Regions from separate parts of the Methylobacterium sp. Ger2507 genome, predicted to be linked through region 2. Evidence: riboswitches for the same ligand, from Rfam matches in the RefSeq annotation. Region 2 holds a riboswitch; the other holds the start of a gene.

Region 1 (5,508 bases), 1.8 Mb from region 2:
AAGCGGGCGAGCCCGAAGTCGCGCGCGTAAGCCGGAAGCGTCCCGTCGGCGACCAGGGCCGCCACCGCGTCGGCGGTGGCCGGAGCCAACAGGTAGCCGTTGCGATGATGGCCGGTGGCGACGACGAGCCCGGGCGCCAGCGCGTCGATGATCGGGGCGTCGTCGTCGGAAGTCGGGCGGAATCCGCTCCACACCGCCTCGACCGCCATCTCCTCGATACCCGGCAGCACGCGGCGGGCGCCCTCCAACAGGGCAAAGAGGCCACCGGCGGTGACACCGGCGACAAAGCCGCAATCCTCCACCGTCGCTCCGACGATGAGGTGACCGTCGCTCTTCGGCGCCATGTGGACCTGCTCGGTCCAGACCATATGGGCGAGGGTTCCGGTGCGGGCCGTGGTCCGCAGGGCCAGGGATTGGCCGCGCAGGGGTCGGACCGGCAGGGCGAGCGAATCAGGCAGCAGACCGGTCTCGCCGCTCCAGGCGCCGGTCGCGAGCACGATGGTGTCCGCGAGGGTGAGTCCGTGCGCATGGCGCACGCCCGTGACCCGGCCGGCGCTCCAGTCGAGCGCCGCGACCGGGCAGCCCTCCACGAGGGTGACGCCTGCCCCGAGACAGGCCTGCACCAGGGCCGCCATCACCCGACTCGGATCGACCTGATGATCGTGCGGACAGAACAGACCGGCGGTGACGGCCGGCCGCAAGCGCGGCTCGCGGGCGCGGACCTCCGGGCCGGTGAGCCAGCGCGCATCGAGGCCCGAGCGTTTCTGGAGATCGTGGCGGAAGCGCAGGCGCTCGACCTCGTCGCGGCCGAGGGCGAGCACCAGGGTGCCCTCCTGCCGGTAATCGATGTCGAGACCGGACGCGGCCTGAAGGTCGTCGCGAAATCCCGGCCAGCGCGACAGGCTTTCGAGGGCGAGCGGCAGCAGCGGATCGGAGCCGGGCTCGTGCTCCGCGGCAGGGGCGAGCATGCCGGTGGCGGCCAGGCTCGCTCCGGCGCCGACGGTGTCACGCTCCAGGACGGTGACGGACCGACCGCCCTGCGCCAGGCGCCAGGCGGCCGAGAGGCCGATCAGGCCCCCGCCGACCACGACGACGTCGCTGCGCGCCGGAGGGACGGCGACGGGCGGCGCAGCGCCATGTGTCCGTCGCAAGTTGAGGCAAGCCTTCGGGGTCACGTCCAACGCAATCTCCGCAACGGGCGTCGAGATTGGTGGGGCTGCAGCTTCAGGCGGTGAAGCGTGCCGGGCTTGATGAGAAACCCGCGGTCCAATCCCTACGCCGGTATGAACCGGGTCAGGTTCGAAGGATTTCCGCGCTGCCATCCGCGAACGGACGGCCATCGGTTTCTCAGCCCCTTGCCGGGGATCTCCCTGGAACGCTCCTGATGTGGGCCGTCCGCCCGCCGGGGTCAATCCCCGTCATGGCCGATGCCAACACTCGGGCAGCGCCACGACTGGCGACAGCCACGACTCGGCCAACAGCAGGGCTTGGCCAACAGCAGGGCTTGGCCAACAGCAGGGCTTGGCAGAGAGGACGGATCGCGGGGTGGCCTCAGGTCGCCGGCGGGCGCGTCGGACGATAGACGCCCATCGGCTCGGCGAACCCGTCGAGGGCATGTTCGCCGAGAGGTTCCGGCATGTCCCAGAGGAAATCGACGAACGGCTTCGTCATCAGGATCGGCTCGCCGAGCGTCCGATTCAGGCGGGCGACACGGCTCGCAAGGTTCACGTCGCGGCCGATGACGGTGAAGTCGAGGCGGGCGCCCGAGCCGACATTGCCGTAGGCGGCCTCGCCGTGGTGCAGGGCGATGCCGGCCGCGACCGGGTTGGCGAAGTGACCGAGCGAATTGGCCTCGGCGAGCGCCGCCATGGCGCTCTGCGAGGCGGTGAGTGCGCCCTTGGCCGCGCCCCCAAGATCGTCCCCCGGCTCGCGAAAAATCGCCAGCAGGCCGTCGCCGAGATATTTCAGGACCTCTCCGCCCTCGCGCTCGATGGCGGGCACAAGACAGTCGAAGAAGATGTTCAGCAGGTCGACCGCCTCCTCCGGCGTCATGTCGGCCGAGATCCGGGTGTAGTCCCGCATATCGGCGAACAGGATCGCCGAGCGGATGCGCTGGACATGGCCGCGACGGATCGAGCCGCCAAGGATGGCCTTGTGCGGCTCGTCGCCGACATAGATCCGCAGGACGTGGTCGAGCTGCTTGTTGACGCTGCGCATCTCCATCACGGCGGCGAGCGTCGGCATGACGAAGCGCATGATCGCCACGTCCTCGTCGCGGAACCCGTCCGGGGACCGGGTGGCGAAGGAGATGCCGTTGCGGGTGCCGTTGGTGAAGAACAGCGGCGCCACGATGTAGTGCCGGTAGCCCTCGGCCTTCAGGTCCGGGATCACCGCGTAGGCGTCGTCCGGCGTCTCGGCGAGGTCGAGGATCAGCCATTCGCCGGTCTCGTGCACCCGGTGGAACGGGCTCTCGCGATAGGCCTTGTCGGACGCTTCCCCGTGCGGGAACAGCCGGACGGTGGAACCGGTCTCGCGGGTCCAGAAGCGGCCGACGCCGGAATATTCGGAATGCAGCGCGTCGATGGCGGTGGTGGCGCGGTCGACCGGCACGTCGAGGCGGATCAGGCGCTCGGCGAGACCCGAGAGCAGGTCCTCCGCCTTCGGCATCCGAGCCCCCTCGCTCAGCAGCCAGTCGCGCAGGGCCACGCATTGCTGGAGGGCGCCGAAGGGAACGTCGGCCGCCTCCGAGCCGTCGGCTTCGGCGGTGGGAGAAGGCTGGGGCGGGCCTCGATCGAGCATATGGCCAAGGTGGGTTGAGAGGCGGCATCCGGCAACGGCCGCCGACGCCTTTTGTGAGTATCGCGCGGACCCGGCACCTTCAACCGTACAGCTGACGGGCGGGACCAGCGCAGATGTGATGGGCAAGGCCAAAGGTCCGCCAATGAAAAAGGCCGGCGCCCCGAAGCGCCGGCCCTCCCAAGATTGATCGTCAGCACACGGTCTTGCGGGTGGTTTGAGGCGCTAGTTGTCGAGAAAGCTGCGGAGCTTGCGCGAGCGGCTCGGGTGCTTGAGCTTGCGCAGAGCCTTCGCCTCGATCTGACGAATGCGCTCGCGGGTCACCGAGAACTGCTGGCCGACCTCTTCGAGGGTGTGATCGGTGTTCATGCCGATGCCGAAGCGCATGCGCAGCACGCGTTCTTCGCGCGGGGTCAGCGAGGCGAGGACACGTGTCGTCGTCTCACGAAGATTGCTCTGAATCGCCGCGTCGATGGGCAGGACGACGTTCTTGTCCTCGATGAAGTCGCCGAGGTGGCTGTCCTCCTCGTCGCCGATGGGCGTTTCGAGGGAGATCGGCTCCTTGGCGATCTTGAGGACCTTGCGGACCTTTTCCAACGGCATGGCCAGCTTCTCGGCCAGTTCCTCCGGCGTCGGCTCGCGGCCGATCTCGTGCAGCATCTGGCGCGAGGTGCGGACGATCTTGTTGATCGTCTCGATCATGTGCACCGGGATGCGGATGGTGCGGGCCTGATCGGCGATCGAGCGGGTGATCGCCTGACGAATCCACCAGGTGGCGTAGGTGGAGAACTTGTAGCCGCGGCGATACTCGAACTTATCGACCGCCTTCATCAGGCCGATATTGCCCTCCTGGATCAGGTCCAGGAACTGCAGGCCGCGGTTGGTGTACTTCTTGGCGATCGAGATCACGAGGCGCAGGTTCGCCTCGATCATCTCCTTCTTGGCCTGCCGGGCTTCGCGCTCGCCCTTCTGGACCATGTTGACGATCTTGCGGTACTCGCCGATCTCCAGGCCCGTCTCGGAGGCGAGGGTCAGAATCTGCTCGCGCAGGCGGGCGACCTCGCCCGAGCCCTTCTCGACGAGATTCTTCCAGCCGCGGCCGCCGAGGCTGCCGACGCGCTCCATCCAGTTCGGATCAAGCTCCCAGCCCTGGTAGTGGCGCAGGAACTCGTCGCGGGCGACGCCGTGGCTCTCGGCGTAACGCATCAGCCGGCCCTCATGCGAGATGAGGCGCTTGTTGATGTCGTAGAGCTGCTCGACGAGGGCCTCGATGCGGTTAGCATTGAGGGAGAGCGACTTCACGTCGGTGACGACGGCGTCCTTCAGCTCGTCCTGCTTGCGCTCCTGCGAATCGGTGCGGGTGCCACCCGAGGCCTTGAGCTCGGCATGCTCATTCTGCAGCTTGCGCAGCTTACGGTAGTTATTGGCGATGTTGTCGAACGTCTCGAGGACGCGCGGCTTGATCTCGGTCTCCATGGCGGCGAGGGAGACGTTGTTCTCCATGTCGTCGTCATCGTCGCCCTCGGGCGGCGTCGGAGCGTCGGATTCGCCCTCTTCGGTCTCCTCGGCGCCGTCGGCGATCGCCATCGCGTTCTTCGCGTCGGGTCCCGCATAGGTGGCTTCGAGATCGATGATCTCGCGCAGGAGCACCCGGCCGTCGACGAGTTCGTCGCGCCAGATGATGATGGCCTGGAAGGTCAGCGGGCTCTCGCAGAGCCCGGCAATCATCGCCTCGCGACCGGCCTCGATGCGCTTGGCGATGGCGATCTCGCCCTCGCGGGACAGGAGTTCGACCGAACCCATCTCGCGCAGGTACATCCGCACGGGATCATCCGTGCGGTCGGTCGGCTCCTTGGTGGTCTCGGCGCGCAGGGCGACGGGCTTCGTCGGCGCGATCTCGGCGACCTCGGTTCCCTCGGCGCCGTCCTCGTCCTCGGATTCGCCGCTGGCCTTGGTCTCCGTCGTCTCCTCGGTCTCTTCCGCCTCGACGACGTTGATGCCCATCTCGGACAGCTGGGACAGCACGTCCTCGATCTGGTCGGGATCGGACTGGCCGTCGGGCAGAACCTCGTTGATCTCCTCGTAGGTGATGTAGCCGCGCTTCTTGGCGAGCTTCACCATCCGCTTGACGGAGGCATCCGTCAGATCGAGAAGCGGCCCGTCGGTCTGTTGCTCCGGAGCAGCATCCGTTTCGTCCCGTTCCGTTGCCTTCGTCGCCATGGTCCGCCTATGGTTGTCGTGTCAGTGTCGCGCGGGAGCGTGTCGCCCACTCCGCGTCATCGACGCTGCAATGCATGTGATGTGCGGACCGTCGAAGTGACAGCCGCGTCGATGTCAGATCCCGGTATGCAAGCGAGACGCTTGACCGATTGTTAACCATAGCCGCCAAGAGCGGCCGAATTCGTTCGCGACGGATGATCAGGATGCGGACGCCTCATCCGCGTCCGGCACCACTTCATCCGCCTCCGCACCCGCGATGACTGCCATACGGGCCTTCACGTCGCACAGCCAAGCGAAGTTCGCCTCCGTCTCGTCCTCGACCAGCGCCCGTTCCGCGAGGCGGAGTTCGCTATTTAGCGCGCCAGCCTTGCGGTGCAAGATCACGGCCTGACGCAATGCGTCTTCGAGACGCACAGGATCGGCATGCGCGTCAAGGGTCCATCGGTCTCCGGGGCGAACATGGCTGGCCAGACGGGCGGCGGCTTCGATCAG
Region 2 (5,508 bases):
CCCAGAGGAGGTAGAAATAGACGAAGTGCACGAGGCGCCGGTCGAGGAAGAGGCGCCAGTCACGGTCGATGACCCGACCGAGAAACAGGCCCGACAGCAGGAAGAAATCCGGGATTCGGAACGGGCGCGCGAAGGCCACCACAATGTGGAGGAAACCCTCGCCCTCCATCGCGATGCCGGTGCCGAGGGTCGAATGCATCATCACCACGAGGATGATGCAGAGGCCCTTGGCGACATCCACCCAGGCGAGCCGGTGGCTCTCCTTCGCGGACACCCCCGCATGCCGCTCCGCTCCGACCACCGTCATGATCCCGCCCCTGCCCACCGGGGGGGCAGTTTCGGCGCAGACCCTTAAGGAGGCGGATACGCGGCCGAACGCGCCGGGATCATGCCGAATGTGGGGTTAAGGAGCCGGTGGCGATTGTCCCGGTCAGTGCGGGTCGCGCTTGGCGCTCCGGCGCCCGCGGGTCATCCGCGTCGCGGCGTGGAAATCGTCGGGCTTGGTGCGGACCCAGGCCAGGAACTCCGCCATCTCGGGGGCGGCCCGCAAGGCGTCGACGTCGGCGAGGCGGCGGGCGATCTCGGCCTCGCTGAAGCGGGCATGGATCGCCGAGTGGCAGATCTGGTGCAGCCGCACCGTGCCGGCTCGCGCGCCGCCCTTCAGCTTCGGGGTGAGATGGTGCAGGCTCGACTTGGCGTGCGGCGGGATCGCGCGCTCGCAAAGCGGGCAGATGACCGCCGGCTTCGCCTGGGAGCCGTGCGTGGTCGGGTCGTCCTCTCGCCAGAGCCGGGCGCGTCGTCCCACGGTGTTCTCCTGATCAGACCCGCCGGGGGATTGGGCTCGACGAGGTGTTGGTGCCGACGAGGTGTTGGTGCGAACAAGGTCCTGGTGCGGACAAGGTCCTGGTGCCGATGATCGGCAGTGTTCCGGCGGCGGGGCCGGGAAAATCCGAAGCTTCCAGGCAGGTAGGGACTGGACTTTGGCGTGTCACCAGCGATGTTGCGTCGCGTGAAAGCCCCCGATCCGTCCACCACCTCCCGCATGGTCTTGCGCGCTCATCGCGGTGCGGCCCGCCCGCGATCCGCATCGGCGGTCAGGGTCGAGTGCCGCGCGGATTGATGGGCATGGCAGGGTGCGTGCGGGGAAAGGGGCGGATCGGCCTGAGCACGAACGTGCTGCTGGTCGGACTGATCTTCAGCGGGTTGGGCTTCGGGATCGGAGCCGACCTGATGGAAGGCTCGGGCGCCGCCTTCGTGTTCCTGATGGCCGGGTGGGTGCTGGGGCTCTGCCTGCACGAATTCGGCCATGCCGAGGCCGCTCGCCTCTGCGGCCTGCCCGCGGCCGGGAGCCTCAGCCTCGATCCGCTGCGCGCGCCGAATCCGCTGGCGACGATGCTGTTGCCGACCGTGTTCACGATCCTGGGCGGGCTCGGCTTTCCGGGCGGGGTCGGCGCGTCCCCCGAGGGCGTTTCGAGTCCGGCGCGCCGGTCGATGATCGCCGCGGCCGGCCCGGCGATGAGCCTCGCCTTCCTGGTCGCGCTCGTGGTCCTGTATGCCCTGGCCAGTCCCGCGGCGGAGACCCTGCGGGCCGCCCTGGCCGTCTCGGTGCTGTTCCAGGGCACTGCCCTGATCCTCGGCCTGATGCCCGTGCCGGGCCTCGACGGTTACGATATCGTCCGCCCCTGGATCTCAGGCCCTGCAACGGCCCGGGCCGGGACCGCCCCATCACGCCCGTCCGGCATATGGACCTGGGCGGATCGGATGGCCCGGCATTCGAGCCTCGTGCTGCTCGGCATCTTCCTGGTCTCCGGCGCCTTCACCCGCCCGCTCTTTCGCGCGAGCCTGCGGCTGACCGCCGGCCTCGGCATCGATCTTGCCGACGTCATCACCGGCTACAGGCTCGTACGCCTCTGGTGATCGCGGGCGGCGATCGGTCGGGGGTGCGTCCGTGGCGCGTGAGGATCGCGCGGCTTTCGTGCTAGGTGCGCTCCGCACCCGGACCCGGCTCGCTCCGCCGCGGAGCCGGTGGAGACCCAAGATGGCCCTCAAGACGACGTTCCTGGTCCAGACCTTCGTGATCAAGCGCAAGCGGCTCTCGCCGGGCGACCGGGAGGTGGCCGTGACGGAGAGCGGCGCCCTGAAGAAGGCCGAGGCGATGGCCGGCCGCTTCCCCGGCACGGCGGCGATCAAGGTCGTGGCCGACGACGAGACGGGCGAACTGGAAAGCGCCACCATCCTGGGCAGCTTCGGCGAGATCCCGGACGATTTCGCCGAGAGCCTGCAGGGCGGCTGAGGGCAGACCAGAGTCGGATCCCGGGTTCCTCGACGCACGAAGGCCCCGCCTTTCGGCAGGGCCCTCGCGGGTATCGGGGGATTCGTGCTTGGCTCGGATCTTACGGGCAGGCGTGGCGCTGGCCGTCATTGCCCAGATAGGTCCCGCTCCGGCGATCGTAGGAGCGGAAGCGCTGGACGCAGTAGGCGACATCGTTGCCGGCAGGCGCGACTTCCGTGGTTTCCGCGTAGCCGGCCGGGGCGTAGGCGCCGCCGTAGGGCGCATAGCCACCGCCGTAATAGGCCGGCGCGTAGCCGCCCGCGTAGTAGTCGTCGCCGTAATAGCCGCCATAGGCGCTGCCGAGGCCGTAGCCGATGCCTGCGCCGGCAAGACCCAGGCCGAGCCCGAGGCCGATTCCGCCGTAGCCGCGACGATACCCGTGGCCGTAGCCGCGGCCGGCGAAGTGGCCCCGATCGAAGCCGCCCCGGTGTCCGGCGAAGCCCGCGCGATTGAAGCCGCCCCGGAAGCCGTTATTGGCGGCGAAACCCGCTCCGGCGCCGAGACCAGCCCCCGCACCGATCACACCACCCCGGTTGAAGCCGCCGCGGTTGAGGCCACCCTGGGCCAAGCCGCCGCGGAAGCCGCCGCCACCGAAGTTGCCACCGCGGAAGCCGCCGCCCGCGAATCCGCCGCGACCGCCGAATCCGCCGCCACCGATTCCGCCGCCGTGGAAGCCGCCGCCGCCACCCCGGAACCCGCCGCCGCCCGGACGCGCGTCGGCGGTCACGGGAATCATCGAGAGGGCACCGACCAGGGCGGCCGAGGCCAGAAGAATGCGCTTCATGGGAGAAATCCTATGGTGGCATGCCGATCGTAGAGACCGGACGTCTGATCAGTAAACGCGGGACTGAGCGACGAAGTTCGTCTTGGACGACATTCCGCGTCGGTTTGTCAGGGCAACGATTGACAAACGCGACGCCGACCTTGAATCTGGAACCATTCCGAGGGGGGCCCCGAGTGCGGGGGCTGAGATTGGGCGCGTCGCCCTGACCCTTGAACCTGATCCGGTTCGTACCGGCGGAGGGACGGGAATTATCAGAAGCGGCGCGTGGGTTCAGGCGTCGTCCCATCCAAACCGCCGTTCGCGAGTCCGGATCGTCTCCCACGCCAGGAGCGACCCCGATGAATGCACCCGTTCTCCCGAAAGATCTGCCGCAGGGCCAGGCGCCCGCGGTGACCACCGGCCCGATCATGGGCTCGCGCAAGGTCTATGCGGCGGTGGCCGGGCATGACGACATCCGGGTGCCGTTCCGCGAGATCACCCTGAGCGATCCGAAGGAAGCGCCGGTGCGGGTCTACGACCCGTCGGGCCCCTACACGGAGACCGATGCGGGGATCGACCTCAGCGCCGGCCTGCCGCTGGTGCGCGAGCCCTGGATCGCTCGGCGTGGCTACGCCACCGTGACCCCGCGCGCGGTCAAGCCCGAGGACAACGGCTTCGTGCCCGAGGACAAGCTCGTGGCCCCGTGTCCGGCCACCCGCGAGATCCGCAAGGCCGCACCGGGCCAGATGGTGACGCAGTACGAGTTCGCCCGCGCCGGGGTCATCACCGAGGAGATGATCTACGTCGCGCACCGCGAGAACCTGGCGCGCGAGACGATGCTGGAGGGCGCCCAGGCGGCGCTCAGCGACGGCAACAGCTTCGGCGCCGCCCTGCCGGCCTTCATCACGCCCGAATTCGTGCGCGACGAGGTGGCTCGCGGCCGCGCCATCATCCCGGCCAACATCAACCACCCCGAGGTGGAGCCGATGGCGATCGGCCGCAACTTCCTGGTCAAGATCAACGCCAACATCGGCAATTCGGCCGTGACCTCGTCTGCGGCCGAGGAGGTCGAGAAGCTGGTCTGGGCGACCCGCTGGGGCGCCGACACGGTGATGGACCTCTCCACCGGGCGCAACATCCACAACATCCGTTCGTGGATCGTGCGCAACTCGCCGGTTCCGATCGGCACGGTGCCGATCTACCAGGCCCTGGAGAAGGTCGGCGGCGATCCGCTGAAGCTCGACTGGGAAGTCTTCAAGGACACCCTCATCGAGCAGGCCGAGCAGGGCATCGACTACTTCACCATCCATGCGGGCGTCCGCCTCGCGCACGTGCCCCTCACCGCGCGCCGGGTCACCGGCATCGTCAGCCGCGGCGGCTCGATCATGGCGCGTTGGTGTCTTGCCGGGCACCGCGAATCGTTCCTCTACGAGCGCTTCGACGAGATCTGCGACATCATGCGGGCCTACGACGTCTCGTTCTCGCTGGGCGACGGCCTGCGCCCCGGCTCCATCGCGGATGCCAACGACGCGGCGCAGTTCGCCGAACTCGAGACTCTGGGCGAACTCACCAAGATCGCCTGGGACAAGGGCTGCCAGACCATGATCGAGGGCCCCGGCCACGTGCCGATGCACAAGATCAAGGTGAACATGGAAAAGCAGCTGGTGGAGTGCGGCGAGGCGCCGTTCTACACCCTCGGCCCGCTGACCACCGACATCGCCCCCGGCTACGACCACATCACGTCGGGCATCGGCGCCGCCATGATCGGCTGGTTCGGCTGCGCCATGCTCTGCTACGTCACCCCGAAGGAGCATCTCGGCCTGCCCAACCGCGACGACGTCAAGGAAGGCGTGATCACCTACAAGATCGCGGCCCATGCGGCAGACCTCGCCAAGGGCCACCCGGCGGCGCAGCTGCGCGACGACGCTCTCTCGCGCGCCCGGTTCGACTTCCGCTGGGAGGACCAGTTCAACCTCTCCCTCGATCCCGACACCGCCCGCGCCTATCACGACGAGACCCTGCCGAAGGACGCCCACAAGGTCGCGCATTTCTGCTCGATGTGCGGTCCGAAGTTCTGCTCGATGAAGATCACGCAGGACCTGCGCGCCGAGGTGCTGGCGATGGAGGCGGCCGGCCAGGTTCTGGGCGAGGCGACGGCCATGAGCCAGGCCGAGCGCGAGGCCGGCATGGCGGCGAAGTCGGCCGAGTTCCAGGCCGAGGGCGGCAAGCTCTACGTCGACGCGGCGGAGTAGTCCCTTCCTCCCCGGATCGGTCAGGGGCGTCTGACGGGTCCGGGGCAGGCACGAAAAGGAAGGATCGCCATCGGTGCCTTGAACGCGAGCTGGGTCTCCATCCCTACGCCGTAGGCATCGTAAAGCGCACCGAGCATGAGCTTGGCTGCGATGTCATAGTC

The links. Region 2 has a riboswitch for thiamine pyrophosphate ahead of thiC (phosphomethylpyrimidine synthase ThiC). Riboswitches for the same ligand answer to the same signal wherever they lie in the genome.
Region 1: it holds a riboswitch for thiamine pyrophosphate, as region 2 does, so the genes downstream of both, thiO (glycine oxidase ThiO) here and thiC (phosphomethylpyrimidine synthase ThiC) in region 2, are expected to answer to the same signal.

What each region holds. Positions count from the first base shown of each region.
Region 1 covers NZ_JBUYVC010000001.1:2,041,812-2,047,319, reverse strand. Annotated here, with positions in the region: gene thiO (glycine oxidase ThiO) at 1-1,151, opposite strand, end outside; TPP riboswitch at 1,253-1,381, opposite strand; gene ACV7NL_RS09495 (adenylate/guanylate cyclase domain-containing protein) at 1,552-2,799, opposite strand; gene rpoD (RNA polymerase sigma factor RpoD) at 3,022-5,016, opposite strand; gene dnaG (DNA primase) at 5,215-5,508, opposite strand, start outside.
Region 2 covers NZ_JBUYVC010000001.1:200,877-206,384, reverse strand. Annotated here, with positions in the region: gene ACV7NL_RS01035 (acyltransferase family protein) at 1-307, opposite strand, end outside; gene ACV7NL_RS01030 (hypothetical protein) at 431-805, opposite strand; gene ACV7NL_RS01025 (zinc metalloprotease) at 1,126-1,917, shown strand; gene ACV7NL_RS01020 (hypothetical protein) at 2,039-2,293, shown strand; gene ACV7NL_RS01015 (BA14K family protein) at 2,394-3,116, opposite strand; TPP riboswitch at 3,267-3,375, shown strand; gene thiC (phosphomethylpyrimidine synthase ThiC) at 3,455-5,347, shown strand; gene ACV7NL_RS01005 (TY-Chap domain-containing protein) at 5,368-5,508, opposite strand, start outside.